DNA from 3 places in the Pantoea sp. sgz302252 genome. Region 2 is predicted to be linked to each of the others. Evidence: predicted binding sites of a transcription regulator. Region 2 holds the regulator's gene; each other region holds the start of a gene.
The links. The regulator CRP, encoded in region 2, controls carbon source genes, mostly activating them, when cyclic AMP is high. The targets are predictions, from matches to a motif close to ATGTGANNNNNNTCACAT.
Positions count from the first base shown of each region.

Region 1 (10,686 bases), on a different contig from region 2:
CCCGGCAGTTTGCTTGAGCTTTGGCGCGTCCTGAGCGCCTGCGTCGACGCCGACAAAATTATTCTGATGCAGGCTGCCAACACTGGCCTGACCGAAGGGTCAACCCCGAACGGCAACGATTACGACAGGCAGATTGTCATTATCAGCACCCTGCGCCTCGACAAGCTGCATCTGCTGGATAAAGGCCAGCAGGTTCTGGCTTACCCGGGCACCACGCTGTATTCGCTTGAAAAAGCGCTCAAACCGCTGGGCCGTGAGCCTCACTCCGTGATTGGCTCTTCCTGTATCGGCGCTTCGGTGATCGGCGGGATCTGCAATAACTCCGGCGGATCGCTGGTTCAGCGCGGCCCGGCGTACACCGAAATGTCGCTCTTCGCACGTATCAACGAAGAGGGGAAATTGCTGCTGGTGAACCATCTGGGTATTGATTTGGGCGAAACGCCAGAGCAAATCCTTAGCAAGCTTGACGACGACCGCATTAAGGACAGCGACGTAAGGCATGATGGCCGTCATGCGCATGATCATGATTACGTGACCCGCGTGCGCGACGTCGATGCCGATACTCCGGCGCGTTACAACGCCGATCCGGAGCGCCTGTTTGAATCCTCTGGCTGTGCCGGAAAACTGGCTGTTTTCGCTGCACGACTGGACACCTTTGAAGCGGAAAAACGCCAGAAGGTGTTTTACATCGGCACCAATCAGCCAGAAGTGCTGACGGAAATCCGTCGTCATATGCTCGCGAATTTCGCCAATCTGCCAGTGGCGGGCGAGTACATGCACCGCGACATCTATGACATCGCCGAACAGTATGGCAAAGACACCTTCCTGATGATCGACAAGCTCGGCACCGACAAAATGCCGTTCTTCTTCACCCTGAAAGGCCGCACCGACGCGATGCTGGAGAAAGTGCCACTGTTCAAACCGCACTTCACCGATCGCTTTATGCAGAAGTTAGGGCATGCCTTCCCGGCGCATTTGCCAGAGCGAATGAAAAGCTACCGTAACCAGTACGAGCATCATTTAATGCTGAAGATGGCAGGCGACGGTATCGATGAAGCGCAGACCTGGTTAGCGGAGTATTTCCAATCCGCTGAAGGCGCATTTTTCGCCTGTACGCCAGAAGAAGGCAGCAAAGCGTTCCTTCACCGCTTCGCAGCAGCAGGCGCAGCCATTCGCTATCAGGCCGTGCATGCCGATGAAGTGGAAGACATCCTGGCGTTAGATATCGCCCTGCGTCGTAATGACACCGAATGGTTTGAACAGTTGCCGCCGGAAATCGACAACCAGATTGTCTACAAGCTCTATTACGGTCACTTTATGTGTCACGTGTTCCATCAGGATTACATTGTGAAGAAAGGCGTGGATGCTCACGCGCTGAAAGAGCAAATGCTCACCCTGCTCCGTGAGCGCGGCGCACAATATCCTGCGGAACATAACGTCGGCCATCTTTATGAAGCCGCCGACAGTTTAAAACAGTTTTATCGTGAAAATGACCCGACCAACAGCATGAACCCCGGCATTGGTAAGACCAGTAAGCAGAAATACTGGGGAGAAGCTCGCCCGTCGGAACAAGCCGATAACGTAACTGAAGCAACACCCCCCCTGAATTAAGGGGGAGGAGTTTAATGCGGCTTAACTCCGTATTACAGTAGGCCTGAACGGTCAGAGAAACGTTTCTCTGACCAGCCAGACTGAGGAGTTAACATCATGTCAGCAGTAGATGTTTTATATGCCGCTGAAGTGGAAATCCGTGAAGCAAAGCCTGACGATGCCGATGCGATCGCCTCACTTTACGCCTGGCATGTGTTAAACGGCCGCGCCTCCTTCGAAGAAGTGCCCCCTTCCGTTGACGAAATGCGTGAGCGCATGGCTCTCGTCAGCCAGCAAGGTTTGCCGTGGCTGGTGGCGTTGTATCGCGGCATTATTGTCGGCTACTGCTACGCCAGTCAGTATCGCCCTCGCCCTGCCTATCGCTACACCCTCGAAGAATCGATTTACGTCGATGCCAGCATGACAGGCCGCGGTGTCGGCAGTGCCCTGCTGACCAGGCTGGTTGAGCTGTGCGAGCAAGGCCAATGGCGACAGATGGTTGCCGTGATCGGCGACGGCAATAACAATGCCGGCTCATTACGATTGCATAAAAATCACGGTTTTGAAGTGGCAGGTCAACTGAGAAGCGTGGGGTATAAAATGGGTGACTGGCGAGATACGTTGATTGTTCAGCGGCCGCTCAATGACGGCGACTGGACGCTGCCTGAATAAATTTTTGCTGGGAGGGGAATTGCCCGGTGGCGGCTACGCCTTACCGGGCCTACGAAACCTGTAGACCCGGTGCGTCAGCGAATCTTAATCCGCCTGCGTGGCGGGCTGCTCATTCAGAATGGCATTCGCCATCTGCGCTTCCTTCTGCTTCTTATAGCTCAATGCCGCTGGCGGAACCGGCATCACTTTCCCGGTTTCAATCCAGGTGCGCAGACGGCTGGCGTCGGCAAAGTGTGTGTACTTGCCGAAGGCATCCATCACCACCATCGCCACCGGGCGATTGTTCATCACGGTACGCATCACAAGGCAGTGGCCAGCGGCGTTGGTGAAACCGGTTTTGGTCAGCTGAATATTCCAGTTTTCGCGATACACCAGATGGTTGGTGTTACGGAATGGCAGCGTGTAGTTCGGGTTGCTGAAGGTCGCCATATCTTCTTTGGTGGTGCTCAACTGACCAATCAGCGGGTACTGTTTGGTGGCAATCAGCAGTTTGGTGAGGTCACGTGCAGTCGAAACGTTATGGATAGACAGCCCGGTCGGCTCTGTGTATTTGGTGTGCGTCATGCCCAGCGATTTGGCTTTTGCATTCATTGCGCGAATGAATGCGTCATAGCCGCCGGGATAGTGGTGCGCCAGACTTGCCGCAGCACGGTTTTCTGAAGACATCAACGCCAGCAGCAGCATATTTTTACGGCTGATATGGCTGTTCAGGCGTACGCGTGAATAAATCCCTTTCATTTCAGGCGTCTGGCTGATATCCACGCTCAGCATTTCATCCAGCGGCAGATGCGCATCCAGCACCACCATGGCGGTCATCAGTTTGGTTATCGACGCAATCGGACGCACCAGATCCGGTTCGCTGGCGTAAATCACTTTGTTGGTGTTGAGGTCGACGATCATCGCGCTGCCAGAAGCAATGTCTGGTTGGGATGCACTCGCCGTGGCGGCAGGTTTAGCAAGCGCTTGAGGCGCAAAAGGCACAGCCAGCATCAGCGCCAGGCTGAGCAAGGAAACTCGAAATTTTAGCATGATGAGAAGTCTGGTAATTATGCACGTTAGGGAAGTCAGGCCGTTGTCCGCAAGACAAACGCAAGGCCGCATCATACCGTGCCAGAGCTTTCTCATACCAGAAGTTAATCGTGAATAAATGATGCATAGCTGGCGCTAATATAATCAGCGCCAACTATGATTGAGATCAGAACAGGCGGTAGCCATAGCCCCAGAGGATCACCGTCAGCGCCAGCAGCACTTCCAGTACCAGCACCCCGATGGCAAGTGTCGAACTGGCAAAGCTCAGGCCTTCTTCACGATTGATGCCCAGGAAGGTCGGAATTCCGATGTAGAGCAGATAGCCAGTGTAGCACAGCGCGATAGTGCCCACCAGCGCACAAAGCCAGACCAGCGGATAGAGCGCCACAATCCCGCTGAGAAAAATCGGGGTCGCGACATACCCGGCAAACACCATGCAGCGTTTCAGCGACGGGCGTTGAGGATAGTTACGCGCCATCCACCAGATGACTCGGCCCATCACCGCCACCCCGGCCAGCATCAGCGCGTAAAACAGCACCGCCAGCGCGAAACCGGTAAACAGCGAGAGTTTGACTATCGTGCCATCGCCGAAATTCCAGCCAATTTGCGTGGTACCGATAAAGGCACAGACCACTGGCACGGCCGCCACCGCCAGAACATGATGAGTGTAGTGGTGCGAAACAGTTTCGTTTTCGCTCTGAATAACATGCATTTCACGATCAGGATGGGAGAACAGTCCCCAGACATGGTTCATAAAGCCCCCTTTCACGGCTTCGTACAGCACACCGTAAGTATAATGCAGGCTGGCGATTATAGTTTGAGCAGTTCAAAAAAGTGCCAATAAGGATCCAGCCCGTTGCCTGGTGATTGTGATTCAGAGGTGTATGCTTAAAAGAACTGAAGTTTCAGGGAGCCTGTAAACCTGTATGGATATCAATAGTCTGATTAGCCATTACGGCTATGCCGCGCTGGTGGTTGGGTCGATGGCTGAGGGAGAAACCGTCACGCTGCTTGGCGGTGTGGCAGCCCATCAGGGGTTGCTAAAATTCTGGCTTGTGGTCGTTTCGGTCGCCCTCGGGGGCATGATTGGCGACCAGGTGCTTTACCTGCTGGGCCGTCATTTCGGCGGCCGCTTGTTGAAGCGCTTTTCCCGCCATCAGAAGAAAATTCAAAAGGCGCAGAGCCTCATCCAGAATCACCCTTACCTGTTTGTGATTGGCACCCGTTTTATGTACGGCTTCCGGGTGATTGGCCCAGTATTGATTGGCGCCAGCCGCTTGCCACCCAAAGTGTTCTTACCGCTGAATATCTTCGGCGCGATAGTGTGGGCGCTACTGTTCACCACGCTTGGCTATCTGGGCGGGGAAGTGATTGGGCCATGGCTTCACAATCTCGACCAGCACATCAGGCACTGGGCGTGGCTCATTATCGTGGTCGCGGCTGTTATCGCGGTGCGCGTGTGGTTCTGGCGTAAAGACAAAAAGGCGCAGTGATTTGCGCCTGAGATTGATCATTATTTGCCGGTGTAGTGGTAACCGCCACCGAGCGCGGAGGTCAACTGAATGCTGGCATCCACCCATTGGCCTTGCAGACGCAGCGCCCCCATCTGCTCTTGCAGAGACGGCAGTTTCGCGAGACTGAGTTGAGAGCCGGACAAGATCCCCACCGCAAGACGTGCCTGCGCCTGCTGCACGACCCGATCCGCGTCTTTGATGACCTGCTGCTGTTGCTGGTTTTTCTCCATCAACGTTTCAACCTGACTTGCCGTTTTCGCCACCTGATTCACGGCGTCTACCACCGCTTTGTTGTAATTCGCCACCGAGAGGTCACGTTGCGCATCGGCAATATCAAGATTGGCGTTCAGTCGCCCGCTGTCGAAAATCGGCAACGTTAAGCCTGCTGTCACGCCCATCTGATTTGCGGAATGGCGGAACAAATCACTCAAGTGCAGCGCGTCCTGCTGCAGGAAAGCCATCAGGTTGATATCCGGATAGAACGCGGCTTTCGCGGCATCCACTTCGCTCATCGAAGCCTGAATGTACCAATGCGCTTCTTGCAGGTCTGGGCGACGAGCCAGCAGTTCGTAGCCCAACGTGGCTGGCATCTGGGTTTTCACCGCAGGCAGCGTAACCGGATGCAGCGACAATTTGCTGCTCTGGCTGTTGGTGAGCGCCATCAGACGGGCTTCAATTTCTTTCATATTGCCCGCAACTTCCGTCAGCTGTTGATCGGTTTTGCTGACGTTGATGTCGTTTTCTGCCCCTTCAACGGAAGAAGTAATCCCGCGCTGATACAACGCTTTGTCGACGGAAATGATGTTGTTCTGCTCGTTTTTAACCTGTTCAAGCACCTGTTTTATTGCCGCTTCCGTCTGCCATTGCCAGTACAGACGCGCGACGCTGCTTGCCAGCACCTGCTGGGTTTGCGCCAGCTCGGCGGCACGGGCTTTGACTTCACCGATGCGAGACTGCACCAGTGCGCGGTTTTTACCCCACAGGTCAAGATCCCAGTTCGCGGTTAACCCGAAAGTTCCGTTGGTGTACCACGGGCCGGTGTTGCCCCCTTCGTCGGTGGCAAACGGTCCCATCAGGCCTTCGGCGGACATTTTCTGGCGTTCAACATTTGCGCCAAAGTCCACTTCCGGGCCAAGCTGAGACTGTGCCATCTGTGCCTGCGCTTCCGCCAGTTTGATACGTTGTTTTGCCACCTGCATATCAGGGGCATTGCTCAACGCGCTGCTGATCAGAGTATTCAACTGCGGATCGTGATAATCCTGCCACCAGCTGCTTTGCGGCCAGCCATTTTGCAGGGCCGCAGGCAGTGAGTGATCAACATGCGTTGCCGGTAATTGCTGTTGTAAAGGTGCGCCTGTTTCATGAGACGGCGCACAACCGGACAAGGCTACAGCCAGCGGCAGGCCGATCATTGCGGCATAGAGAGCAGTACGTTTCATAGAATTTTCTGTCTTCGGAAAGGACGCGCATCTTAGTCTAAAAATGCAGGTGAGCGTTTAGGAAAGCGTGGCACTGAACAAAAAGCAATAGCCTGACATATCCCGACATGCTTCTCCTGAGTATTGGCATAATCCATTAATTAGTCGAATGTATTCATAATTCACATCATTACGAGTGAAAGTCCGTACACTTCCCCGGCCAGTGAAGGCAAACGTTCAGGAGGACCTATGGCCCAAAATATTTTCGCGTTCTATGGCTGCGGCAATGGACGCGGAATCCTGCAGGGTGCGGATGGTGGTGAACAGTTCGGTGGCCTCGGCATACTCTTTACGCAGATAGCCCAGCCACTGCTTGATGCGCGCGACATGATACAGGCCAGTATCGCCCTGCTTTTCCAGGCGGCTGTATTTTCGCAGCAACTGCATCACACCGTTCCACGGCATACGCGGCTCGTTGTATTTCACCACCCGGCTGAGGTTGGGGATATTCAGCGCGCCGCGACCAATCATCACCGAATCGCAACCGGTAGCGGCCATGCAGTCCTGTGCGCTTTGCCAGTCCCAGATTTCACCATTAGCAATCACCGGAATCGTCAGCCGACGGCGGATCTCACCGATCGCCTGCCAGTTAATACGTTCAGCTTTGTAACCATCGTCTTTGGTACGGCCGTGAACCACCAGTTCCGTGGCGCCGGCCTGTTGCACCGCATCGGCAATCTCAAACTGCCGGTCGCTGCTGTCCCAGCCGAGACGCACTTTCACCGTGACGGGCATATGAGCGGGAACGGCTTCGCGCATGGCTTTAGCCCCGCGGTAGATCAAATCAGGATCTTTAAGCAGCGTTGCCCCGCCGCCGCTGCCATTGACCACTTTCGACGGGCAACCGCAGTTAAGATCAACGCCCCACGAACCCAGTTCTACTGCACGCGCTGCGTTTTCCGCCAGCCATTCAGGATATTGACCCAATAACTGAACGCGAACCAGCGTGCCGGAAGCCGTACGGCTTTGATTGAGCAGTTCCGGGCACAAGCGATGGAAGGATTTTACCGGCAGCAGTTGGTCCACCACACGCAGGAACTCGGTGATGCACAAATCGTAGTCATTAACTTCAGTCAGCAGGCCGCGAACCAGTGAGTCGAGCACGCCTTCCATCGGCGCCAACAGAACACGCATATCAGTATCCGGAGGAAAAAGAGGCGCTATGGTAGCGTGAGACACATCACAATGCCTAGTGCCATTGCTGAAGAAGGGAGCGGCAAATAAAAATAAGGAAAATCAATTCATTGATTTTCGACGAGTCATCACAAAGAAGGAAAAACCACGCTTTTTCCTTCTTTGTCAGTAATTTGGCGCTATGGTAGCGTTGTTGTCGTAAGGTTTGAAGCCCCTTCTGTACTACACTGAAAGCTGTTGATTTCTCTTTTATTCAGGTGATTTGTGACGTGTGGCGAAAAGGAATAGTGAGTATGCTCAGAATTCATGATGTGATCGGTAGCACATAACCGGCTTTAATTGTATGATGAATGCGTTCCATCAAGGGCGACGACCATGAGCAAATCATTGAACATCATCTGGCAATACCTGCGTGCGTTTGTGCTGATTTACGCCTGTCTGTACGCTGGCATCTTTCTCGCTTCGCTGTTACCTATCCCCCTTCCCGGTAGCATTATCGGGATGCTTATCCTGTTTGTGCTGCTGGCTTTGCAAATCCTTCCCGCGAAATGGGTGAACCCCGGTTGCTACGTGCTTATCCGCTATATGGCGCTGCTGTTTGTGCCGATTGGCGTGGGCGTGATGCAGTATTACGACGTGCTGCGTGCCCAGTTTGGCCCGGTGGTGGTGTCTTGTGCTGTCAGCACGCTGGTGGTGTTTCTGGTGGTGAGCTGGAGCTCGCATATCGTGCACGGTGAACGCAAAGTGCCAGGTCAGAAAGGAGCCGACAAATGATGCACGACATCTGGTGGTCTCTCCCGCTCACATTGGTGGTGTTCTTCGCTGCACGTAAACTCGCTGCTCGTTTCAAAATGCCGCTGCTGAACCCTTTGCTGGTCGCCATGGTGGTAATTATTCCTTTCCTGCTGCTGACTGGCATTCCCTACGATCACTATTTCCAGGGCAGTAAAATCCTCAATGATCTGCTGCAACCGGCTGTCGTGGCGCTGGCTTTTCCACTGTACGAACAGCTGCATCAGATTCGCGCTCGCTGGAAATCCATTATTACTATCTGTTTTGTCGGTAGCATGGTGGCGATGGTGACGGGCACAACAGTTGCGCTTCTGATGGGCGCAACCCCTGAAATCGCCGCATCCGTTCTACCGAAATCCGTGACAACCCCCATTGCGATGGCGGTAGGCGGCAGCATCGGGGGCATTCCGGCTATCAGCGCGGTGTGCGTGATTTTCGTCGGGATCCTTGGTGCGGTATTTGGCCACACATTATTGAATCTGATGCGCATTCATACCAAAGCAGCGCGCGGCCTGGCGATGGGAACAGCCTCTCACGCACTCGGCACTGCACGTTGTGCGGAACTGGATTATCAGGAAGGCGCGTTCAGCTCCCTGGCGTTGGTTATCTGCGGGATAATCACTTCGCTGCTGGCCCCGTTCCTGTTTCCGCTGATCCTGGCCGTGGTGGGATAACGCGACATCACACAAATTTTATTTAAATTTCATAAGTTGCATAAATAGTGAGACATAAATCACACATTATCCGGTAACAGGTCCGTACACTACGATCCCTTAAACCTGTAATGAGGCAACGCCATGCACCCACGTTTTCACTCTGCTTTCCCGCAGCTTAGCGCAGAATTGCAGTCAGCCCTGGCCCCGATGCTGGCTGATACGCACTTCCCTGCCCTGTTGAGCGCCGGGCAGGTCTCCACGCTGAAATCAGCCACGGGACTGGATGAAGACGCGCTGGCTTTCGCGCTGCTGCCGCTGGCGGCCGCCTGTGCCCGTGCTGATTTATCGCATTTCAACGTGGGCGCTATCGCCCGTGGCGTCAGCGGTAACTGGTATTTTGGCGGCAATATGGAATTTATCGGTGCCACCATGCAGCAAACCGTACACGCCGAACAAAGCGCCATCAGCCATGCCTGGCTGCGCGGTGAAAAAGCGCTGAAAGCCATCACCGTGAACTACACGCCGTGCGGCCACTGCCGTCAGTTTATGAATGAACTGAACAGCGGCCTTGAGCTGCAAATCAACCTGCCGGGCCGCGAGCCACATTCACTGAAAGACTATCTGCCGGACGCCTTTGGCCCGAAAGATCTGGACATCAAAACGCTGCTGATGGATGCGCAGGACCACGGTTATCCGCTGGAAGGTGATGAGTTAACTCAGGCCGCAATCAAAGCGGCGAATAACTGCCATGCGCCTTACAGCAACTCCCCGTCCGGCGTGGCGCTTGAACTGAAAGACGGCACTATTTTCAGCGGCAGCTATGCCGAAAACGCGGCCTTCAACCCAACGCTGCCACCCCTTCAGGGCGCCCTGAACCTGCTTAGCCTGAACGGTTATGACTATTCAGATATCCAGCGAGCCATGCTTGCCGAACGCGCAGATGCACCGCTTATCCAGTGGGATGCCACGGCAGCAACGCTGAAAGCACTGGGCTGTCAGAACATCGACCGCGCGCTGCTGGCCTAATCTCAATGCGGGTCGTTTGGCCCGCGTTGATGAAAATCCCCCCAATTAAACGGCTGTTTCTTGCTCTTGCCCGGCGGGTAAAGTAGCCTGAGTGAATATTCTTCCACCACTGAGTCAAGTCCATGTTAAAGCGCGTTTTATACAGCCTGTTAGTCCTCTTCGGCCTGCTGCTGTTGACTGCACTTGGGCTTGACCGCTGGATCAGCTGGAAAACCGCCCCGTATACCTACGACGAACTGCAGGACTTGCCCTACCGTCAGGTCGGCGTCGTTCTCGGTACCGCGAAGTATTACCGCACCGGCGTTATCAATCAGTATTACCGTTATCGCATTCAGGGCGCACTCAATGCCTATAACAGCGGAAAGGTGAACTACCTGCTACTGAGCGGCGATAACGCCCTGCAAAGCTACAACGAGCCGATGACCATGCGTAAGGATTTGATTGCTGCTGGCGTCGATCCGGCAGATATCGTGCTGGATTACGCAGGCTTCCGTACGCTCGATTCCATCGTGCGCACGCGTAAAGTCTTCGACACCAACGATTTCATCATCATCACCCAACGCTTCCACTGCGAACGCGCGCTGTTTATCGCCCTGCACATGGGCATTCAGGCGCAGTGCTACGCAGTGCCCTCGCCTAAAAATATGTGGAATGTTCGTGTGCGTGAATTTGGCGCCCGCTTTGGTGCGCTGGCCGATCTCTATCTCTTCAAACGCGAACCCCGCTTCCTGGGCCCGTTAGTCCCGATCCCAGCCCAACAAGAAGTGCCTGAAGATGCGCAGGGTTATCCGGCGG
Region 1 is NZ_JBLFJW010000003.1:79,942-90,627, forward strand. Features, by position in the region: gene dld (D-lactate dehydrogenase) at 1-1,611, shown strand, start outside; gene ACLW56_RS03535 (N-acetyltransferase family protein) at 1,708-2,262, shown strand; gene pbpG (D-alanyl-D-alanine endopeptidase) at 2,347-3,291, opposite strand; gene ACLW56_RS03545 (Yip1 family protein) at 3,458-4,045, opposite strand; gene ACLW56_RS03550 (DedA family protein) at 4,218-4,784, shown strand; gene mdtQ (multidrug resistance outer membrane protein MdtQ) at 4,805-6,244, opposite strand; gene dusC (tRNA dihydrouridine(16) synthase DusC) at 6,461-7,417, opposite strand; gene ACLW56_RS03565 (CidA/LrgA family protein) at 7,793-8,191, shown strand; gene ACLW56_RS03570 (CidB/LrgB family autolysis modulator) at 8,188-8,883, shown strand; gene cdd (cytidine deaminase) at 9,007-9,891, shown strand; gene sanA (outer membrane permeability protein SanA) at 10,014-10,686, shown strand, end outside.
Region 1: the regulator CRP is predicted to act here: its motif matches at 8,931-8,948, upstream of cdd (cytidine deaminase).

Region 2 (10,686 bases):
CGCGCGAGAATTGTTTCACACCTGCCTGCAGTAGTTCGTGAGCTTCCACACGCCCGCGAGCACGGGCAAGAATATGCAGATGAGGGAAATGCTGTTGGCAGATTTCCACCAGCTTCATGGTGTCTTCCGGCGCATTACAGGTGATGACTATGGATTGCGCTTCTTCTGCACCAGCGGACCGCAGCAGCTCAATTTGTGTCGCGTCACCGTAGTAAACCTTATAGCCATATTTACGCATCAGGTTCACCGCGCTGATGTCGCGTTCAAGCACGGTTATCCGCATTTTATTGGCCATCAGCAAGCGCCCGATTACCTGACCAAAGCGCCCGAAGCCAATAACAATAACCTGCGGCTTATCATCTTCAACCCACGGCGCTTCGTCTTCTTCTTCCGGGCCATTGAAACGGCGAGACAGCAGCTTATCGACAACTTTCATCACCAGCGGCGTGGTCATCATCGACAGCGTGACGGTCACCAGCAGCAACGCCATTTGATCGTGCTGGAACAGGCGCTGCGAAGAGGCCGTTGAAAACAGCACGAACGCAAACTCCCCGCCCTGACTCAATACGCCAGCAAACTGCATGCGCTCTGAACTTCGCAAACCATAAACCCGCGCAATGACATACAGCACCAACGATTTCACCGCCACCAGGATAATCACGCTGCCAATAACCCACAGCAAATGGGTGTAGAGGACGCCCAGGTTCAGCGCCATGCCAACGGAAATAAAGAACAACCCGAGCAGTAAACCTTTAAACGGCTCAATGGCGATTTCGAGCTCATGCCGGTATTCACTTTCGGCCAGCAGTACACCCGCGATAAACGTGCCGAGCGCCATCGACAAGCCCAGCGCATCCATAAATAACGCCGAGCCCAGCACCAGCAACAGCGTGGCCGCAGTAAACACTTCGCGCACGCCGGAACCGGCAATAAAGCGAAAAACCGGACGCAGCAAATAACGCCCGCCAATCAGCACTCCGGCAAACGCCAACACTTTCAGGCCGATTTTGATCCAGTCAGGATGCTCATCGCCCGATCCTGCCAGAAGCGGTATCAGCGCCAGCGCGGGGATCACCGCCAAATCCTGGAACAGCAATACCGAGAAGCCGAGCTGCCCGGCCTCATTGCGATTCATCCCTTTTTCGCGCATCAGTTGCAGTGCCATCGCCGTGGATGACATTGCCAGACCAATACCGCCGATCACCGCCGCCTGCCACGAGAAATTGGTCAGCATTAACAAACCGGTCAGGATTGCCGCGCTAAGCAGCACCTGCGCAGCACCCACACCAAAGATGGAACGCCGCAGTTGCCAGAGCTTCGACGGATTCAGCTCCAGCCCGATGATAAACATCAGGAACACGACGCCTAATTCGGAGAAGTGCAGAATTTCATCCACATCGCTGATGAACCCTAAGCCCCATGGGCCAATCGCAATGCCAGCCAGCAGATACCCCAGCACCGGGCCAATGCCCAAACGCGATGCCAAAGGCACTGCTGCAACGGCCGCGAAGAGAAACAGCACGCCCGCCAGCAGTAAATCCGATCCTTCCATCAGCGACCTCCCGGAGCAATGGGGTTTGCCAGCCATTCGCCATAAGCTCTGGCGTGGCTGGCCAGTTCTTCAGGAGGCTGGCGACGAGCCCAGTAAACAATGATCGGATTCATCCAGTGCATGCGACACATCGCGGACGTCAGTTCAAAAGGCCGCAAAATATCGCTCATCGAATAGCGATTCAGGGAGTCGTGACGATAAGCACTCTCCGGCTCACCGGTGGTGATGACGCTTCGCCAGTACTTTCCCGCCAGTTGGTTTCCGCCCGGGCCACTGGCAAAGCCACGACTCAGCACACGGTCAAGCCACTCTTTTAGAAGAGCAGGACAGCTGTAAGTATAAAGTGGATGCTGGAACACAATCACATCGTGCTCCTGCAACAATTTTTGCTCGCGTGGAATGTCGATAAAGAAATCGGGATAGTGTGCGTACAAATCGCGCACGGTAACATTTTCAAGCTGTTGTGCCGGCTTAAGCAAAACCCGGTTCGCCACCGAGTCCTGAGATTCCGGATGGGCATACAGCAGCAACACTTTTGCTGTCTCTGACATCATTCCCCTCCCGGCCAATGGGCAGGCCTCATTTCATGCCTGCGCCTGAATACTTTTGTCTGGCGTTGTTGTTTTGGGCTACCATTGCCGCCCGGTGTCGCGATGCGTCACCACACTACATTATCATAATGACAATTTAACATAGTCAGAACATACGGCGCCTTATGATTGTTTTCTCCTCGCTACAAATTCGTCGCGGCGTGCGTGTCCTGTTGGACAACGCCACAGCCACTATTAACCCTGGGCAAAAAGTCGGTCTGGTGGGAAAGAACGGCTGCGGCAAATCCACGCTGCTGTCGCTATTAAAGAACGAGATTAGCGCCGATGGCGGGAGTTTCACTTATCCGGGCAACTGGCAACTGGCGTGGGTGAATCAGGAAACCCCTGCCCTGCCACAGCCTGCGCTCGACTATGTTATTGATGGCGACCGCGAATATCGCCAGCTTGAAGCAGAACTGAACGCCGCAAATGAGCGCAACGACGGTCATGCTATCGCGACAGTGCATGGCAAGCTTGATGCTATCGATGCGTGGACCATCCGTTCTCGCGCATCCAGCCTGCTGCACGGTCTGGGTTTCAGCAATGAGCAATTGGAGCGCCCTACCAGTGATTTCTCGGGTGGCTGGCGTATGCGCCTCAACCTTGCGCAGGCACTGATTTGCCGTTCCGACCTGCTGCTGCTCGATGAACCGACTAACCACCTCGATCTTGACGCCGTTATCTGGCTGGAGAAGTGGCTGAAGAGCTATCAGGGCACGCTGATCCTGATTTCCCATGACCGCGATTTCCTTGATCCGGTGGTGGGCAAAATTATTCATATCGAACAGCAGTCGATGTTCGAGTACACCGGCAATTACTCTTCTTTTGAGATCCAGCGCGCGACGCGCCTGTCTCAGCAGCAGTCGATGTATGAAAGCCAGCAGCAGAAAGTGGCACATTTGCAGAGCTTTATTGACCGCTTTAAAGCGAAAGCGTCGAAAGCCAAACAGGCCCAGAGCCGCGTGAAAATGCTGGAACGTATGGAGCTGATTGCTCCGGCGCATGTCGATAACCCGTTCCACTTTAGCTTCCGCGAGCCAGAGAGCCTGCCCAATCCGCTGCTGAAGATGGAAAAGGTCAGTGCCGGTTACGGCGACCGCACCATTCTCGACTCCATCAAACTCAACCTGGTCCCGGGTTCGCGTATTGGTTTACTCGGTCGAAACGGTGCGGGTAAATCCACGCTGATCAAACTGTTGGCTGGTGAACTGGCCCCGCAAAGCGGTGAAATCGGTCTGGCGAAAGGCATCAAGCTCGGTTACTTCGCCCAGCATCAGCTCGAATTTTTACGCGCCGATGAGTCACCGCTTCAACATCTGGTCAGGCTGGCGCCGCAAGTGCTGGAACAGCAACTGCGCGATTACCTCGGTGGTTTTGGTTTCCAGGGCGATAAAGTGAGCGAAGAGACTCGCCGTTTCTCTGGAGGCGAGAAAGCCCGTCTGGTGCTGGCGTTAATCGTCTGGCAGCGCCCTAACCTGCTGCTGCTCGATGAACCGACCAACCACCTGGATCTCGACATGCGTCAGGCCCTGACCGAAGCACTGATTGAGTTTGAAGGCGCGCTGGTCGTGGTGTCGCACGACCGCCACCTGCTGCGTTCGACTACCGATGACCTCTATCTGGTGCATGATGCGAAAGTGGAACCTTTCGATGGCGATCTGGAAGATTATCAGCAGTGGCTGACTGACATTCAGAAGCAGGAAAGCCAGCCTGACGAAGCCCCAAAAGACAACGCCAACAGCGCCCAGGCGCGAAAAGATCAGAAACGTCGCGAAGCAGAGTTACGCACGCTGACCCAGCCGCTGCGCAAAGAGATAGCCCGTCTGGAAAAAGAGATGGAAAAACTCAATGCAAAACTCGCCGCCGCTGAAGAAAAACTGAGTGACAGCGAACTGTATGATCAGGCTCGTAAAGCAGAACTGACGGAGTGCCTGCAACAGCAGGCCAGCGCAAAATCCGGGCTGGAAGAGTGCGAAATGGCCTGGCTGGACGCCCATGAACAACTGGAAAAAATGCTCCAGGAAGACTAAATAAGTTCAACAAAAGCCTACCGCGCCTCGATTTCATAAGCATGAAACTGAGGTGGCGGTATAGTAGACAGGATTTTCATCACAACAGCGTAACAGTATGGCCCAGATCACCCCTGTAGAATTTGAAGTCCCACCCGAAGAGAACGACACTTTTGTGCCGATGAAAGGCGTACGCAACTGCCACCTGCAGACCATGCTGCCGCGCCTGATCCGCCGCAAAGTGCTGTTCACGCCGCACTGGCAGCGCCTGGAACTTCCGGATGGTGATTTTGTCGATCTGGCCTGGAGTGAAAATCCGAATCAGGCGCGTCACAAACCGCGTCTGGTCGTGTTTCACGGCCTTGAAGGCAGCCTTTACAGCCCTTATGCTCATGGCCTGATCCATGCGGCACAACAGCACGGCTGGCTTGGTGTGGTGATGCATTTTCGCGGTTGCAGCGGCGAACCGAACCGTAACGATCGTATTTACCATTCCGGTGAGACCGAAGATGGCACCTGGTTCCTCTCCTGGCTGAAGCGTGAATTTGGCGAAGTGCCTACGGCGGCGGTCGGCTACTCGCTGGGCGGCAACATGCTCGGCTGCCTGCTGGCCAAAGAAGGCGACGCGACGCCGCTTGATGCCGCAGTGATCGTTTCCGCGCCGTTTATGCTCGAAGCTTGCAGCTACCACATGGACAAAGGCTTTTCCCGTGTTTATCAGCGCTACCTGCTGAATCTGCTGAAGGCCAATGCCTCACGCAAGCTGAAGGCTTATCCTGGCACGCTGCCGGTCGATCTTAAGCGTTTGAAAAGCGTTCGCCGTATCCGCGAGTTTGACGATTTGATTACGTCGAAAATTCACGGGTTCGCCGATGCCATCGACTATTACCGCCAGTGCAGCGCCATGCCTGTACTGAGCCAGATAACCAAACCGACGCTGATTATTCACGCCAAAGACGATCCCTTTATGGATCACCACTCCATTCCCGCGCAGGAAGAGCTGCCGAAAAATATCCAGTATCAGCTCACCGAATACGGCGGGCATGTTGGCTTTGTCGGCGGCACGCTGCGTCATCCCGAAATGTGGCTGGAAAAACGCATTCCAGACTGGCTAACCCGTTTTCTTGGAGCTATCGCATGATCATTCCCTGGCAGGATCTGGCTCCCGAAACGCTGGAAAACCTGATAGAAAGCTTTGTGTTGCGCGAAGGCACCGATTATGGTGAACATGAACGTTCGCTCGAAGATAAAGTCGCCGACGTCAAACAGCAATTGCAAAGCGGGGAAGTCGTTTTGGTGTGGTCCGAACTGCACGAGACCGTCAACCTGATGACCCGCACTCAATTTCGCGGCTGACTCTACTCATTACCACTGCTTACCCAGGGAGTCGTTATGTCTGCCAAATACCCGGTGATTGCCGTGACCGGCTCCAGCGGCGCGGGGACCACCACCACCAGCCTCGCCTTTCGTAAGATCTTTGCTCAGCTCAATTTAAACGCCGCCGAAGTCGAAGGGGACAGCTTTCATCGCTACACCCGCCCTGAAATGGACATGGCAATCCGTAAAGCACGCGACATGGGCCGCCATATCAGTTATTTCGGCCCGGATGCCAACGACTTCGGTTTGCTTGAACAGACGTTTATCACCTATGGCCAAAGTGGCAGCGGGCAGTCGCGCAAATATCTGCATACCTATGATGAAGCCGTGCCGTGGAATCAGGTGCCAGGCACTTTCACGCCCTGGCAACCGCTGCCGGAACCCACCGACGTGCTGTTCTACGAAGGGTTACACGGGGGCGTAGTGACGCCTCAGCATGATGTGGCAAAGCATGTTGATTTGCTGGTTGGCGTAGTCCCGATTGTGAACCTGGAATGGATTCAGAAGCTTACGCGTGACACCAGTGAGCGTGGGCATTCTCGTGAAGCGGTGATGGATTCCGTGGTTCGTTCCATGGAGGATTACATCAACTTCATCACGCCGCAGTTCTCACGCACGCATATCAACTTCCAGCGCGTGCCCACGGTAGACACCTCTAACCCGTTTGCCGCTAAAGGCATTCCGTCGCTGGATGAAAGCTTTGTGGTTATCCATTTCCAGAATCTGGGCGACATCGATTTCCCCTGGCTGCTGGCGATGCTGCAAGGTTCGTTCATTTCACACATGAACACGCTGGTTGTGCCGGGAGGGAAAATGGGGCTGGCGATGGAGTTGATCATGACACCGCTGGTTGAGCGGTTAATGGATAGCAGAAGGTAAACTGCAAAACCTTCTCTTGCGAGAAGGTTTTTAGTGTTTGCTCCCTCGCCCCGTGGGAGAGGGTTGGGGAGAGGGCATCAGGCCGCACACATTTAAGCCTCAACCACCTCAAACGAATGGGTGATCTTCGCGGCTTTCTCAAGCATCAGCGCCACAGAGCAGTACTTTTCTGCTGACAAATCCACCGCGCGAGAGACCGCCGCTTCTTTCAGATCTTTGCCCGTCACGATGAAGTGCAGATTAATGTGCGTAAACATACGTGGCGCTTCTTCACGACGCTCGGAGGTGAGCTTCACTTCGCAGTCTTTCACGTCATGACGCCCTTTCTGCAAAATCGACACCACGTCGATAGCGCTGCAACCCCCAGCCGCCATCAGCACCATTTCCATCGGGCTCGGTGCTTTGTCTCCAGAGTTACCGTCCATCAAAATTTGGTGGCCAGAAGCAGACTCGCCCAGGAAGGTTAAACCCTCAACCCATTTCACACGTGCTTGCATAATTTTTAACTCCGAAGTTGCCATTTTCCTCTCAGATTACGCGCACATAACAAAACTCGCAACGGAAGGAGATGTGCGTCATGCTGAAGCGAGACACCAGGAGACACGCAGCAAAAGCTATGCTAAAACAGTCGGGATGCTACAGTCATGCAGTGAAGTGCTGTGTGCACGCAGAGGACACCACATTACAGGCTGCTGCATAATTCGACAGCCGACTTCCCAGGCACAGGGAAGGATACGATTGCAAAGCCAGCGGCAGTATCGTGTCTGCCACTGGAGACAGCTTATAACAGAGGATAACCGCGCATGGTGCTTGGCAAACCGCAAACAGACCCTACCCTTGAATGGTTCTTGTCTCATTGCCACATTCATAAGTACCCATCGAAGAGCACGCTGATTCACCAGGGTGAAAAAGCAGAAACGCTTTACTACATCGTGAAAGGCTCAGTTGCTGTACTGATCAAGGACGAAGAGGGGAAAGAGATGATCCTCTCTTACCTCAACCAGGGCGATTTCATTGGTGAGCTTGGTCTCTTCGAAGAAGGTCAGGAGCGTAGTGCCTGGGTTCGGGCAAAAACCGCTTGTGAAGTGGCCGAAATTTCCTACAAAAAATTCCGTCAGCTTATCCAGGTTAATCCAGATATTCTGATGCGCCTTTCCTCGCAGATGGCTCGTCGTCTGCAGGTCACTTCTGAGAAAGTGGGCAACCTTGCATTCCTCGACGTGACCGGCCGTATCGCGCAGACGCTGCTGAACCTGGCGAAACAACCTGACGCCATGACTCACCCGGACGGTATGCAAATTAAAATTACCCGTCAGGAAATCGGGCAGATCGTGGGTTGTTCCCGTGAAACCGTTGGCCGTATTCTGAAAATGCTGGAAGATCAGAACCTGATCTCCGCCCACGGTAAGACCATCGTCGTTTACGGCACCCGCTAAGCTCGTTAAATGGCGTATTGTTCGCGCAATACGCCATTTTTGTCTCTACCGCTATGTGGCGCAGGCTAATTTATCACCCGGAAATTAACTATGCACTGCGGCAAACCCTGGTGCTCTGTACCCCCGTGGCTATCGGTCTGGTGTTGGGGTATCTCAAATACGGATTGCTGTTTTCGTTAGTTCCCGCCTGCTGCAACATTGCCGGTCTCGATACGCCACACAAACGCTTTTTCAAACGCCTGATTATCGGCGGTTCGCTGTTTGCAGGCTGCAGCCTCGCGGTTCAGTTACTGCTGGAGCAGAGCCTCCCCTTACCGCTGATCCTGACCGTTCTCGCCATGACGCTTGGCGTGACGGCCGAGATAAGTTCTCTGCATGCGCGTTTGCTTCCCGCGTCTCTCATCGCCGCGATTTTTACCCTGAGCCTTGCGGGCAACATGCCAGTCTGGGAGCCGTTGCTGATTTATGCCCTCGGCACGCTTTGGTATGGCCTGTTTAACTGGTTCTGGTTCTGGATGTGGCGTGAACAGCCGCTGCGGGAGTCGCTGAGCCTGCTGTATCGCCAACTGGCGGATTACTGCGAAGCCAAGTACAGCCTGTTGACCCAGCACACCGATCCAGAAAAAGCTTTGCCACCCCTGCTGGCGCGTCAGCAAAAAGCCGTCGACCTGATAACCCAGTGCTACCAGCAGCTGCACATGCTGGCGGCCAATAAGAACCATGATTACAAACGCCTGCTGCGCTCCTTCCAGATGGGCCTTGATTTGCAGGAGCACATCTCCGTCAGCCTGCACCAGCCGGCAGAAGTCCAAAAGCTGGTCGAGCGCAGCCATGCGGAAGCGGTGATCCGCTGGAATGCTCAAACCATCGCCACGCGCCTGCGCGTGATGGCCGATGATATTCTTTACCACCGTTTTCCCCAGCGTTTCTCGATGGACAAGCAGATTGGCGCGCTGGAGAAAATCGCCCGTCAGCAGCCGGATAACCCGGTCGGCCAATTCTGCGTCTGGCATTTCAGCCGCATAGCACGCGTGCTGCGCCTGCAACGCCCGCTCTATCCGCGCGATTTAATGGCCGATAACGAACGCCGTTTGCCGGTATTCGCGGCGCTAAAAAGCTATCTTTCGCTGAAATCGCCCGCCCTGCGCAGTGCCGCGCGGATAAGCGTGATGCTCAGTATTGCCAGCCTGATGGGCACGGCGCTGCATCTGCCCAAACCTTACTGGATCCTGATGACCGTGCTGCTGGTCACCCAAAACGGCTATGGCGCAACGCGGGTGAGGATTTTTCACCGGGCGGCAGGCACGTTGGCTGGGTTGGTCATCGCAGGCATCACCCTGCACTTTCATGCCCCGGAGGGCTATGCGCTGGCGGCGATGCTGGTGATAACCCTCGTGAGCTACCTGATGATCCGCAAAAGCTACGGCTGGGCGACGGTGGGCTTTACGGTGACGGCGGTGTACACCATTCAGTTGCTAACGCTCAACGGCGATCAGTTTATCGTGGCACGCCTCGCCGATACCCTGATTGGCTGTCTGATTGCCTTCGGCGGCATGGTCTGGCTGTGGCCGCAGTGGCAAAGCGGCCTGCTGCGCAAAAATGCCCAGCAAGCGCTGGAGGCCGATCAGGATGCCTTACGTCTTATTCTGAGTAATGACCCGCAAGCGCCAACCCTCGCCTATCAGCGCATGCGTGTGAATCAGGCTCATAACGCACTGTTCAACTCGCTTAATCAGGCGATGCAGGAACCCGGCTTCAACTCGCGCTATCTTGCCGACATGAAACTGTGGGTGACTCACAGCCAGTTTATTGTCGAGCATATTAACGCCATGACCACGCTTGCCCGCGAGCACAACATGCTGACGGAGTCGCTGGCCCAACGGTATCTGGAATCTTGTGAGATTGCGCTGCAACGGTGTCAGCAGCGTCTGGAGTATGACGAAGCAGGTGGAAGTGGAGACGCCAATATTATGGAGTCACTGGATACGCTGTCCCACGGCCCGTTAAGCACCATGGAACAGCATTTACAGCGGATACTTGGCCATTTGAATACCATGCACACCATTTCTTCGGTGGCCTGGCGTCAACGTCCACATCACGGGATTTGGTTGAAACGGCGGACGTAGAAACTCTGCCTGGCGGCGCTTCGCTTGCACAGGCCTACAGACGGGCACATCTCGTAGGCCCGGCAAACGCAGTGCCGCCGGGCGAAACGTCAGCCAACAATCTTTCTGACCGCTGCAGCAAAACGCTTCATCCCTTCATCGATATCAGCGCTCTCAACCACCAGCGACGGCGCGAAACGCATCACATCAGTCCCGGCATTCAGCACCATGACACCTTCATGGGCTGCTGCATGCAGGAAATCACGCGCACGCCCTTTGAACTGAGGCTTAAGCTCGGCACCAATCAGCAAGCCCATACCGCGAATATCGCTGAATACATCCAGTTCAGCGTCAATCTTCTGCAAGTGCTTCACGAACTGCTCACGCTTCGCCTTCACCCCTTCCAGCACTTCCGGGGTGTTGATAATGTCGAAAGCTGTGCCCGCTACCGCACAGGCCAATGGGTTGCCGCCGTAAGTTGACCCGTGTGATCCCACGTGGAAAGCGCTGGCAATCTCTTCCGTGGTCAGCATAGCGCTGACAGGAAAACCGCCGCCCAGGGCTTTAGCGCTGGTCAAAATATCCGGCGTCACGCCGTAGTGCATATACGCGAATAGCGAACCGGTACGCCCCATGCCACACTGCACTTCGTCGAACACCAGCAACGCCTTGTGCTCGTCGCACAGTTCACGCAAGCCTTGCAGAAATTCAGGCGTCGCCGCTGTCACACCACCTTCA
Region 2 is NZ_JBLFJW010000024.1:73,037-83,722, reverse strand. Features, by position in the region: gene kefB (glutathione-regulated potassium-efflux system protein KefB) at 1-1,552, opposite strand, end outside; gene kefG (glutathione-regulated potassium-efflux system ancillary protein KefG) at 1,552-2,103, opposite strand; gene ACLW56_RS17580 (ABC transporter ATP-binding protein) at 2,268-4,172, shown strand; gene ACLW56_RS17575 (hydrolase) at 4,270-5,292, shown strand; gene ACLW56_RS17570 (YheU family protein) at 5,289-5,507, shown strand; gene ACLW56_RS17565 (phosphoribulokinase) at 5,544-6,407, shown strand; gene ACLW56_RS17560 (OsmC family protein) at 6,500-6,904, opposite strand; gene crp (cAMP-activated global transcriptional regulator CRP) at 7,211-7,843, shown strand; gene ACLW56_RS17550 (YccS/YhfK family putative transporter) at 7,897-9,969, shown strand; gene argD (bifunctional acetylornithine/succinyldiaminopimelate transaminase) at 10,059-10,686, opposite strand, start outside.

Region 3 (10,686 bases), on a different contig from region 2:
ACTGGCTGTACGACAACATCTTCGTTAAGCCGTTCCTGGGCATTGCGTGGCTGCTGAAACGCGATCCGCTGAACAGTCTGATGAATATCCCGGCCATTCTTTCCCGCTTCGCAGGCAAAGGCCTGCTGGTCAGCGAGAACGGTTACCTGCGCTGGTATGTGGCATCCATGAGCATTGGCGCGGTGGTTGTTCTCGCGCTGCTGATGGTTTTGCGTTGAGTTGACAGAAAAGGAATATAGATCGCCATGTTATTACCCTGGCTAATACTAATCCCGTTTATCGGCGGCTTCTTATGCTGGCAGACTGAACGCTTCGGCGAAAAGATGCCGCGCTGGATTGCGCTGATAACAATGGGACTGACACTGGCCCTCTCCCTGCAGCTGTGGCTGCAGGGCGGCTACTCTCTGACGCAAGCTGCAGGCATTCCACAATGGCAGTCTGAATTTATTCTGCCGTGGATCCCGCGCTTTGGCATTACCTTCCACCTCGCACTCGACGGCTTGTCGCTGCTGATGGTGGTGCTGACCGGCCTGCTCGGCGTTCTGGCGGTACTTTGCTCCTGGCAAGAAATTCAAAAATACCAGGGCTTCTTCTACCTGAACCTGATGTGGATCCTGGGCGGCGTGATCGGCGTGTTCCTCGCCATCGACATGTTCCTGTTCTTCTTCTTCTGGGAGATGATGCTGGTGCCGATGTACTTCCTGATCGCGCTGTGGGGCCACAAGGCTTCTGACGGTAAAACGCGTATCACGGCGGCCACCAAGTTCTTCATCTACACCCAGGCGAGTGGTCTGGTGATGTTGATTGCCATCCTGGCGCTGGTCTTCGTGCATTACAACGCCACCGGTGTGTGGACCTTCAGCTATGAAGAGCTGCTGAAAACGCCGATGGCCCACAACGTGGAATATCTGCTGATGCTGGGCTTCTTCATCGCCTTCGCGGTGAAAATGCCAGTGGTTCCGTTGCACGGCTGGCTGCCAGACGCGCACTCTCAGGCACCAACTGCAGGTTCTGTTGACCTCGCGGGCATCCTGCTGAAAACCGCGGCCTACGGTCTGCTGCGTTTCGCACTGCCGCTGTTCCCGAATGCGTCCGCTGAATTCGCGCCTATCGCGATGTGGTTGGGTGTTATCGGTATCTTCTACGGCGCATGGATGGCCTTCACGCAGTACGACATCAAACGTCTGATCGCCTACACCTCTGTTTCGCACATGGGCTTCGTGCTGATTGCGATTTACACCGGCAGCCAGCTGGCGTACCAGGGCGCAATTATCATGATGATTGCTCACGGTCTGTCGGCGGCGGGGATGTTCATCATCTGCGGTCAGCTGTACGAACGTCTGCACACCCGTGACATGCGTCTGATGGGCGGTCTGTGGAGCAAAATTAAGTGGCTGCCAGCGCTGTCGATGTTCTTCGCTGTGGCGACTCTGGGTATGCCAGGCACCGGTAACTTCGTCGGTGAATTCATGATCCTGTTCGGCAGCTTCCACGTTGTGCCGGTCATCACCGTGATTTCGACCTTCGGTCTGGTCTTTGCCTCTGTTTACTCGCTGGCGATGTTGCACCGCGCTTACTTCGGTAAAGCGAAGAGTGAAATTGCAGCGAAAGAGCTGCCGGGGATGTCGCTGCGCGAGCTGTTTATCATCCTGCTGCTGGTAGTGCTGCTGGTTCTGCTCGGGTTCTACCCGCAGCCGATCCTCGACACTTCTCATGCTGCGATGGGCAATATTCAGCAGTGGTTTGTTCATTCTGTTTCTACTACAAGGCCGTAAATCGCCATGACAATAACTCCACAACAACTGATCGCACTGCTACCGCTGCTGATCGTCGGCTTGACGGTGGTGGTTGTGATGCTCTCCATTGCGTGGCGACGCAATCATTTCCTGAATGCCACGCTGGCGGTGCTCGGTCTTAACGCCGCGCTGCTGTCGCTCTGGTTTGTTGGCCAGGCGGGTGCAATGGATGTGACGCCGCTGATGCGCGTCGATGGCTATGCCATGCTCTACACCGGGCTGGTACTGCTCGCGAGCCTCGCCACCTGTACGTTTGCCTACCCATGGCTTGAGGGCTACTACGACAACAAAGAAGAGTTCTACCTGCTGGTGCTGATTGCTGCCCTCGGGGGAATTCTGCTGGCTAACGCCAATCACATGGCCTCGCTGTTCCTCGGTATCGAATTGATTTCGCTGCCGCTGTTCGGCCTGATTGGCTATGCGTATCGTCAGAAGCGCTCACTGGAAGCGAGCATCAAGTACACCATTCTGTCTGCTGCAGCGTCTTCCTTCCTGCTGTTCGGTATGGCGCTGGTGTACGCGAACTCCGGCAGCCTGTCGTTCCTGGCGCTGGGGAAAGCGCTGGCAGACAACATGCTGCATGAGCCGCTGCTGCTGGCAGGCCTGGGTCTGATGATCGTTGGCCTTGGCTTCAAGCTCTCTCTGGTGCCGTTCCACCTGTGGACGCCAGATGTGTATCAGGGCGCGCCTGCACCGGTCTCCACCTTCCTGGCGACCGCGAGCAAAATCGCCATCTTTGGCGTGGTAATGCGTCTGTTCCTGTACGCGCCAGTGGGCGACAGCGAAGCCGTTCGCGTGGTGCTGGGCGTCATCGCCTTCGTCTCCATCATCTTCGGTAACCTGATGGCACTGAGTCAGACCAACATCAAGCGTCTGCTCGGTTACTCCTCCATCTCGCACCTGGGTTATCTGCTGGTGGCGCTGATTGCGCTACACAGCGGCAAGATGTCCATGGAAACCGTTGGCGTGTATCTGGCCGGTTACCTGTTCAGCAGCCTCGGCGCGTTCGGCGTAGTCAGCCTGATGTCCAGCCCATACCGTGGCCCGGATGCAGACTCTCTGTACTCTTACCGTGGTCTGTTCTGGCACCGTCCGATTCTGTCAGCGGTCATGACCGTGATGATGCTGTCTCTGGCGGGTATCCCAATGACGCTGGGCTTTATCGGTAAGTTCTACGTGCTGGCCGTCGGTGTTCAGGCCAACCTGTGGTGGCTGACCGCAGCAGTGGTTATCGGTTCTGCGATTGGTCTCTACTACTACCTGCGCGTAGCGGTGAGTCTGTATCTGGAAGCGCCGCAGCAGCTGAACCGCGATGCGCCGTCGAACTGGCAGTACAGCGCTGGCGGTATCGTGGTCCTGATTTCCGCCCTGCTGGTGCTGATCCTCGGTATTTACCCGCAGCCGCTGATCAACATTGTTCAGATGGCCATGCCGATGATGTAATTTGTCACTCTGAAGTAAAAACACTCTGGCCCCCGAACAAATCGGGGGCTTTTGTTTTTAATTTTCCGGAACGTGCTGATAACCTTTTAGCATCAGAATAAAGTTTTCCGACGTTTCGGCTGAATTGAACGTAAAGGTATCGCCTTTCCGGTCACCGCCAATAAACCAGGCCACTTCAGTTTGACCCTGAGCTAAAGCATCGCGTACCACTTGATCAACGTTGACATAGCGATAAGTTTTCGCGTCATCGAGGTAAAGAATGGCGTCCGAGCTGTAATTGCAGGCGGGACGGTTATTCCAGTTCACCGTATCAACATTCCAGTCCGTCGAGGTGGGGTAAAAAAAGATCTGGTCTGAGCCATTATGTTCGTTTTTTCCCCCGAAGGTCCGAAGCTGGTAGGTGTACAAAGCGTCCTCTTCCGGGGAGAGATTTTTCGGCAGAGGAGGAATGCTGAACTTCACCAGAGTCATGATTTGAGGATGGGTGTTTCGCCCCTGTCCGCTCCAGTCATCCTGCACCAGTAACTGCTGGCTGGCGCTGAAGTTATCGTCCGGATGAGTGCTGTCGACGTAAGTATCCTGCGCATTTGTCCAGTCATAAGCGACATTGGTACCGCAATCCATGTCCAGGTTCATACACTGGCTGACCATAAATTCCGCCGCTCTTGGGGCCCAGCCGTTCATGAAATCAGCGTGAGCGGTATAGAGGCTACCCCACTGTTCAATGCGTTGATTGCCCTCCATGATGGGGTCCATAGAGAGGCTGACCTGTGCCGTATCGAGAGAGGTGATTTGTGGCAGAACCCAGGCGGCATTGAGGTTTACGGTGGGTATTTTGACCGGATAGTTGGCCGGGCAGGTACCGTCTACATCGTAAACGGCATTGGGCATGCCTTTCATGGGCGCCAGCGTTGTGCCATCCCAGCAGTCCGGAAACTGGATGGCAATATTAAACTGTACGGCATCGCCAGTGGATCTTAAACCACAAACCTCACCCACTTCATGGGTATAGCCTTTGCCATTAGCACAGAGAAAATTGACGTAAGGATTCGGTGATGAGCCGTGATGGTTACCTGCTAATAGTTGCAGGCCTGGGGGAAAAGCCGTCAATGGATTATTGACCGTGCTCGTCGCCTGGTAATAGGTCTTCTGATAAGCCGGGTGTACCACCTCCCCTGAAGGCAGGCGCAGGGCAGGCGTCCAGTAACCTGTTGCATCTGCCTGATTATCACAGGTTGTCTCAGATTTCGTGCGCAACGAGACATAGTCGGACCATGCGTCCGTGTGCTCATTACCATAGAAGTCATGGATCATGGCCTGATTGGGTTTGCCAAACATCATGATGGGATCGTCCCCCAATGTGTGGCTATAGCTACAATCGACCTGCGCCTGCGGTCCTGCCTGGGCAGTCAGCGGGCCAAACAGAAGCGTAAGTAGGGCTAAACATCCGAATAAGGGGACATTTTTCATTTTCTTTACTCTCAGCAATTAAGGGAATACCAACATAATTCGCTGTCGAATAAGGAAAAAATCAAAAACTATCAGCAGGTCAGTTTTTCATTTTTTTTAATGTTTTATGATTTCGCAAGCCATCGGGGTGACATGGGTCGTGCTAACAAAGAGAGTGTGTGAGCCAGACAGTCGAGGCTGGCTCCTGATCATTCCAGTTGAAGGCGAACCTTACATGCCCACATTCGTGCCATTTCGCTGGATAACAGAGTTATAGTTAAAGCGCTGATAGTGATACCGACTGGTACAAAACTCAAATGGCTGTCCGTCATTCAGATAGGTGACCGAACGGGTCACGCTAACCGGCTCATGGGGTTGTAACTGTAACCACTCCTGTGCTTCTGCATCGCTTGGAAGTGACGCAAATTGGGTATGACTGCTGGTCGGAATTTTCCTTAGCGTCGTTTCAACGTACTGGTAAATCGAACTTAGTGCGTCCTGGCGGGTAAATTCCGGCAGAATGTGGAGCGGCAACCATGTGTCCTCAATGGAGAGGGGCAGGTCGTCCACGTAGCGCACACGACGAAAGTGCCAGCAGAAACGCTCCCCCTGGATAGCCAAAATTTCCGCGATCTCTGTGGAAGGGTTGGCTATTTCAAACAGCAGTATATGGCTCCTGACGTTATGTCCCTGCGCAAGGTTAATCGTGCTTACCCCAAGAATCGGTGATACCGGATTTCCTTCGGAGTGGGTATAACGCGGAGTGGCTGTTTTGACCACCGTACCTAATCCGCGCTGGCGAGTGATAAAACCTTCGTTGACCAGGATCTCCAGAGCGTTGTTCAGCGTAATTTTGCTACAGCTAAACTCCTCACAAAGCTGATGCCCAAAGGGGATTTTCTCTCCTGTCAAATATATATTATTGATTATCCTTTCTCTTATTATATTTGATATTTCAATATATCGCCGCAATGTACACCCCCGTTTTGCTATTAAGCTAAGTATATTCTACACCTTAAAATTTTATCCAGATCTCATTTACTTTAAAAGTGGACTACTTTTAAAGTAAATGTATTGACTTGATTTTTTATTCAACGCATCCTCAACACGTGGTCACTGATAATACAATCACAATCATGAATTTATTTGTTTTTTTAATTCAATTCATGAATGTTTTAACACCATGTCTGGGGATTTATCATGAAAGACCTTATTTTGAAAAAAATGCTTTCGCTAGCGCAATGGATGGCATCGCAGATACATCTCCGTACCATGCGTGATTCATTTATTATGTTGATACCATTTCTTGTTTTATCAGGGATAATGATACTTGTGAATAATATTGTCATTAATCCTGGCGGTATTTTATCTGGCTTGTTTACTGACGCGACGCTCTCCTCATGGCAAACGGTTGGGAACAAAGTCGTTAACGGCACAATGAATATTTTGGGTTTGCTTATCGGGGCCGTATTTAGTTACACACTTGCCCGTAATCGACAATTCACGAATCCACTTATGGCGGCGCTGGTGGTCATGAGCTGTTTATTCGTACTCATGCCGGTGATGAACGAGTTTAAGCCACCAGGCGCTAGTGAGACGATAATGATTACGGGAGCCGCACCCTATTCATTGTTAGGGACCAGTGGTACGTTTGTGGCTTTAGTTTGCGGTGGGCTGGCGACCGAATTATTTATTCGAATCAGTAAAAACCGGCGTCTGCAAATCCGCATTGAGGGGAATGTCCCACCCGCTGTTATTCAGTCATTTAATACGCTCTTTGCGGTCATGATCACTATCCTGGCTTTTGCGCTGGCATCTTACTTGATTGTCAGATTTCTCAATATGGAACTTCACGAATTAATCAATAATATTATTCAGGCGCCGTTGCTGGGGTTAACCACTAGCTTGCCGGCTTATATCCTGATTGATATGGTCAACAATTTTGTTTTTTCATTGGGGATCAATCCTGGTGGTATTACGGGAGCCGTACTTGAAGCGCCAATGTTGGTCGCTATGCAGCAAAACATGGATGCCTGGGCCGCTGGCAGGGAAATTCCCAATATTATCGTGCGCCCATTTAGCGATCTCTATGGGCGAATGGGCGGTACCGGGATGACCTTATGTCTCATCATTGCCACATTTATCCGGTGCAAAAGAAAGGAGCTTCGTTCGTTTTCACGAACGGTGATACCTACAACGGCCTTTAATATTAATGAGCCTGTTATTTTTGGTTTTCCTATTATATTTAACCCTGTTCTGATGATTCCCTTCACCTTTGTGCCATCAGTATTATATGTTATTGCTTATTACGCGACGGCCTGGGGATGGGTGTCAAAAATCGTGGTCTTTGTGCCATGGTCAGTGCCACCGTTAATTTCTGGTTATCTGGCGAGTGGCGGTGACTATCGAAATGTTATTTTGCAGTTCATCTTGTTAGTCCTGGGCGTTATTTTCTATCTACCGTTCTTGATGTTGTATGAAAAAGTATTAAGTGCACAGGATGCAAAAACGATGAACCCTTAACTATAAATGCTAAAGGAGTGGTGATGAAAAATATTCTTTTGATCTGCAATGAAGGCATGTCGACAGGGTATCTGTGCAATAAAATGAATGAAGTTGCGCAGGCGCAAGGGATCCTGGTCAGAGCCAGAGCGGTACCTGAATCAGCGCTGGAGGGTCACTACAAAGAGGTGGATGTGATCATGGTTGGACCGCAAATAAAATATTTACTGGGGTCTATCCGCCAGCGTGTTGGGAATAGTGTGCCGGTAGATGCCATAAACCCGGTTGATTTTGGTAGAACAAATGCAAAGGCGGTTCTCGAGCATGCGCTTTCATTAATTAAAGAATAAACGCTCGTTATCCGGGAGGGATAGAAGAATGAGCCGCGAAACAGTATTACAACGTATTACTAATGCCTCGCAGAAAATGGCGTCAGAGATCCATTTACGCAGTCTGCGTGACAGTTTCATCATAACGGTGCCATTCCTTGTACTCGCAGGCCTGTTCATTATGGTGAACGCTGTTTTCCTGGACAGCAAAGGGATCCTTAGTTCAATCGTTGATGCCAAAACGCTGGTCGGTTTGCGCGGCGTTGGTGATCGGATCCTTAACGGTACCATGAGTATACTGGCGCTTATGCTGGTGATTCTGGTGTCGTGGAGTATTGCCAGTAAACGCAAATTTGATTCGCCAATCATTCCGGCGATGGCCTCATTGACCTGCTTTTTAGTGCTGATGCCTGTTAGTCAAACACTGATGCCGTTATCCGGTCAAACGCCAGTAGAAGTCAGCGGTGTTGTTTCGTTTAGTCTGACAAATGCTGGCGGGGTTTTTGTAGCGATTCTTACGGCGGTTATCGCCACTGACCTCTTTTTATGGGTGGCGAACGTTCGTTGGTTGCAAATCCGCATGGGGGATGAAGTACCACCGATGGTGGTTCAGTCGTTCCAGTCCATGTTTTCCATCATGCTGGTGGTTCTGGCATTTGCGCTGTTTGCGGCCGGTGTGAAGGCGATTTTCGACAAAGAAGTACATGAAATTATCCAGACGGTCATTCAGGCTCCGTTAGTTCATCTGACCACCAACCTGCCGGGGTTTCTGGTACTCACTACGTTAACTAACTTTCTCTTTTCTTTGGGGATCCATCCGTCAGGCATTATTAACCCGATTCTCGAACCGCCGTTGCTGGTGGCAATGCAGGAAAATATGGCCGCGTTTGCCCGTGGTGATGTACCGCCGCATATTATCGTGCTGCCATTTCGTGATTTGTACGGGCATATGGGAGGGACGGGGAGCACGCTGGCATTGTTGATTGCGGTATTCCTGCGCAGCAAAATCTCCAGTCATCAAAAGCTCGGGAGAACGGTGCTGGGGCCGGGGCTGTTTAATATCAACGAACCGGTCATTTTCGGCTTTCCGGTGCTGTATAACCCGTTGATTATGATCCCTTTTATTATTTACCCGCAGATTAACTTTGTGATCGCTTATTTCGCCACTCAGTTTGGGATGGTTTCGAAAATTGTCGCCTATGTTCCGTGGTCCGTTCCGCCGCTGTTATCCGGCTGGTTAGGCTCTGGCGGTGATTTTCGCAACGTGCTGTTGCAAGTGCTGTTAATCGCATTAGGCGTGATGATCTATTTACCGTTCTTAATGGCTTATGAACGCACGATGCTGAAAAGCAAAGTCGAGGTGCTGGTGAATCATCTGGCGGCCGCGACGACGACCGCTGCTCCGGAAACGGCTCCTGAATTAAGCGGGCTGGATATTCTGCATAATAAAACCATTATCCTCACGTGCAACGAAGGAATGTCCACCTCGATTATGGCGAACAAAATGCGCCAGTACGCGCAGTCGCAGGGCTGCTCGCTTTCGGTATATGCCGTCAATATTGGGCGCATTGAAGAGGAATCTCACAAGGCTGACCTGATTTTATTAGGGCCGCAGGTGGTTTATATGAAAGACAGCATTGTGGCGAATATTCATTCCGCCTGTCCGGTACTCCCCATTAATACGCAATATTTCAGCAAACTTGACGGGAAATCCGCCCTCGAAGATGCAGCGGCTCAACTGGCGTGCGCGCAATAGGTTTAACAGGAGGTTATACGATGATTCACAGTGCATTTATTGGTTTTGGCAAAAGTGCCACGCGCTACCATTTGCCTTATGTTCTGATACGCAAAGAGAAGTTTAACGTTAAGCGTATTTATGACCATCGGCGAAACCCGCAGCGCGAGCAGGAAGCGGCCTATCGTGGTATTCAGTTTACTTCTCAAGTTGAGGATATTCTCAATGATGCGGATATTTCGCTGGTGACAATCTGTACTCATCCCGACAGCCATTTTGACTACGCCAGGCGTTGCCTGGAACATGGAAAAAACGTGTTGGTAGAGAAACCGTTTACCACTACCTATGAAGAAGCAAAAGCCCTGTTTGCGTTGGCTCGTGAAAAAGGGCTGCTGATTACCCCTTTCCAGAACCGTCGCTTTGATAGCTGCTTTCTGACCATGAAGCGGGCAATTGAAAGCGGAAAACTGGGTAAGATTGTCGAGGTGGAAAGCCACTTCGACTACTTCCGCCCGGAGGCGGAGCGTCAGCCAGGCGACCATTTTGACGGTGCGTTCTATGGCCTTGGGGTGCATACGCTCGATCAGATGCTGGCGCTGTTTGGCCGCCCGCAGCAGGTGTTCTATCACCTGCGACATCTGCGGCAGCCGGATAATCCCGACGATACGTTTGAAGCGCAGCTTATTTATGACGACATGACGGCCATTATCAAAACCAGCCACCTGGTGAAAACGCCGTACCCTAAATTCCTCGTTCATGGCACGCGCGGTTCGTTCGTGCGCTATCAAATTGACCAGCAGGAAACCAGCCTGAAAAACGACGTGATGCCAAATGACGCCCACTTTGCGCAAGACGAAGAACGGGCGCGGCTGGAGTACGTTGACGAGCAGGGCGTGAACCATATTGAACATCTGCCTTCGGTGAAGGGCGACTATGGCCGGGTTTACGATGCCATCTTTGCGACCCTGACGACCGGTGCGGCGAACTACGTTAGCGAAGAGCAGGCGTTAGCCAATCTGGAAATACTCGACGGGGCTTTTCGCCAGCCATCACCCGCGTTGGTGACGTTAAATTAAGGACAAGATATGCAACGGATACTGAATTGCCGAGCCAGTGATTTTTCACAATCGGTGACGGCGGGAGCGTTAAAGCAGGCGATCGGCGCTTCGGAAGGGCGGGTGATTATGGCAGAAGTTGCCGCAGGTACTGCGCCGCTGTACGGCGAAGTGACCAACGGTGAACTGCTGTGTGCCTTTGGTGCGGATTTGCTGCTGGTAAAAGGGATGGATTGCCATAGCCAGAAGATCCAGGGGTGCGACAGTCTGCACCATTTCAAACAGCTTACGGGGCGTCTGGTGGGGGTCAGTCTGGAAGTGCTGGCGGAAGACACGCCGGATAACCCGCGAGCCTGGGACCCGATGAATCTGAGGCT
Region 3 is NZ_JBLFJW010000019.1:1,186-11,871, reverse strand. Features, by position in the region: gene nuoL (NADH-quinone oxidoreductase subunit L) at 1-218, shown strand, start outside; gene nuoM (NADH-quinone oxidoreductase subunit M) at 246-1,775, shown strand; gene nuoN (NADH-quinone oxidoreductase subunit NuoN) at 1,782-3,239, shown strand; gene ACLW56_RS15020 (DUF1996 domain-containing protein) at 3,297-4,709, opposite strand; gene ACLW56_RS15015 (GntR family transcriptional regulator) at 4,920-5,660, opposite strand; gene ACLW56_RS15010 (PTS sugar transporter subunit IIC) at 5,889-7,211, shown strand; gene ACLW56_RS15005 (PTS sugar transporter subunit IIB) at 7,235-7,540, shown strand; gene ACLW56_RS15000 (PTS transporter subunit EIIC) at 7,569-9,275, shown strand; gene ACLW56_RS14995 (oxidoreductase) at 9,296-10,330, shown strand; gene ACLW56_RS14990 (hypothetical protein) at 10,340-10,686, shown strand, end outside.
Region 3: the regulator CRP is predicted to act here: its motif matches at 5,709-5,726, upstream of ACLW56_RS15010 (PTS sugar transporter subunit IIC).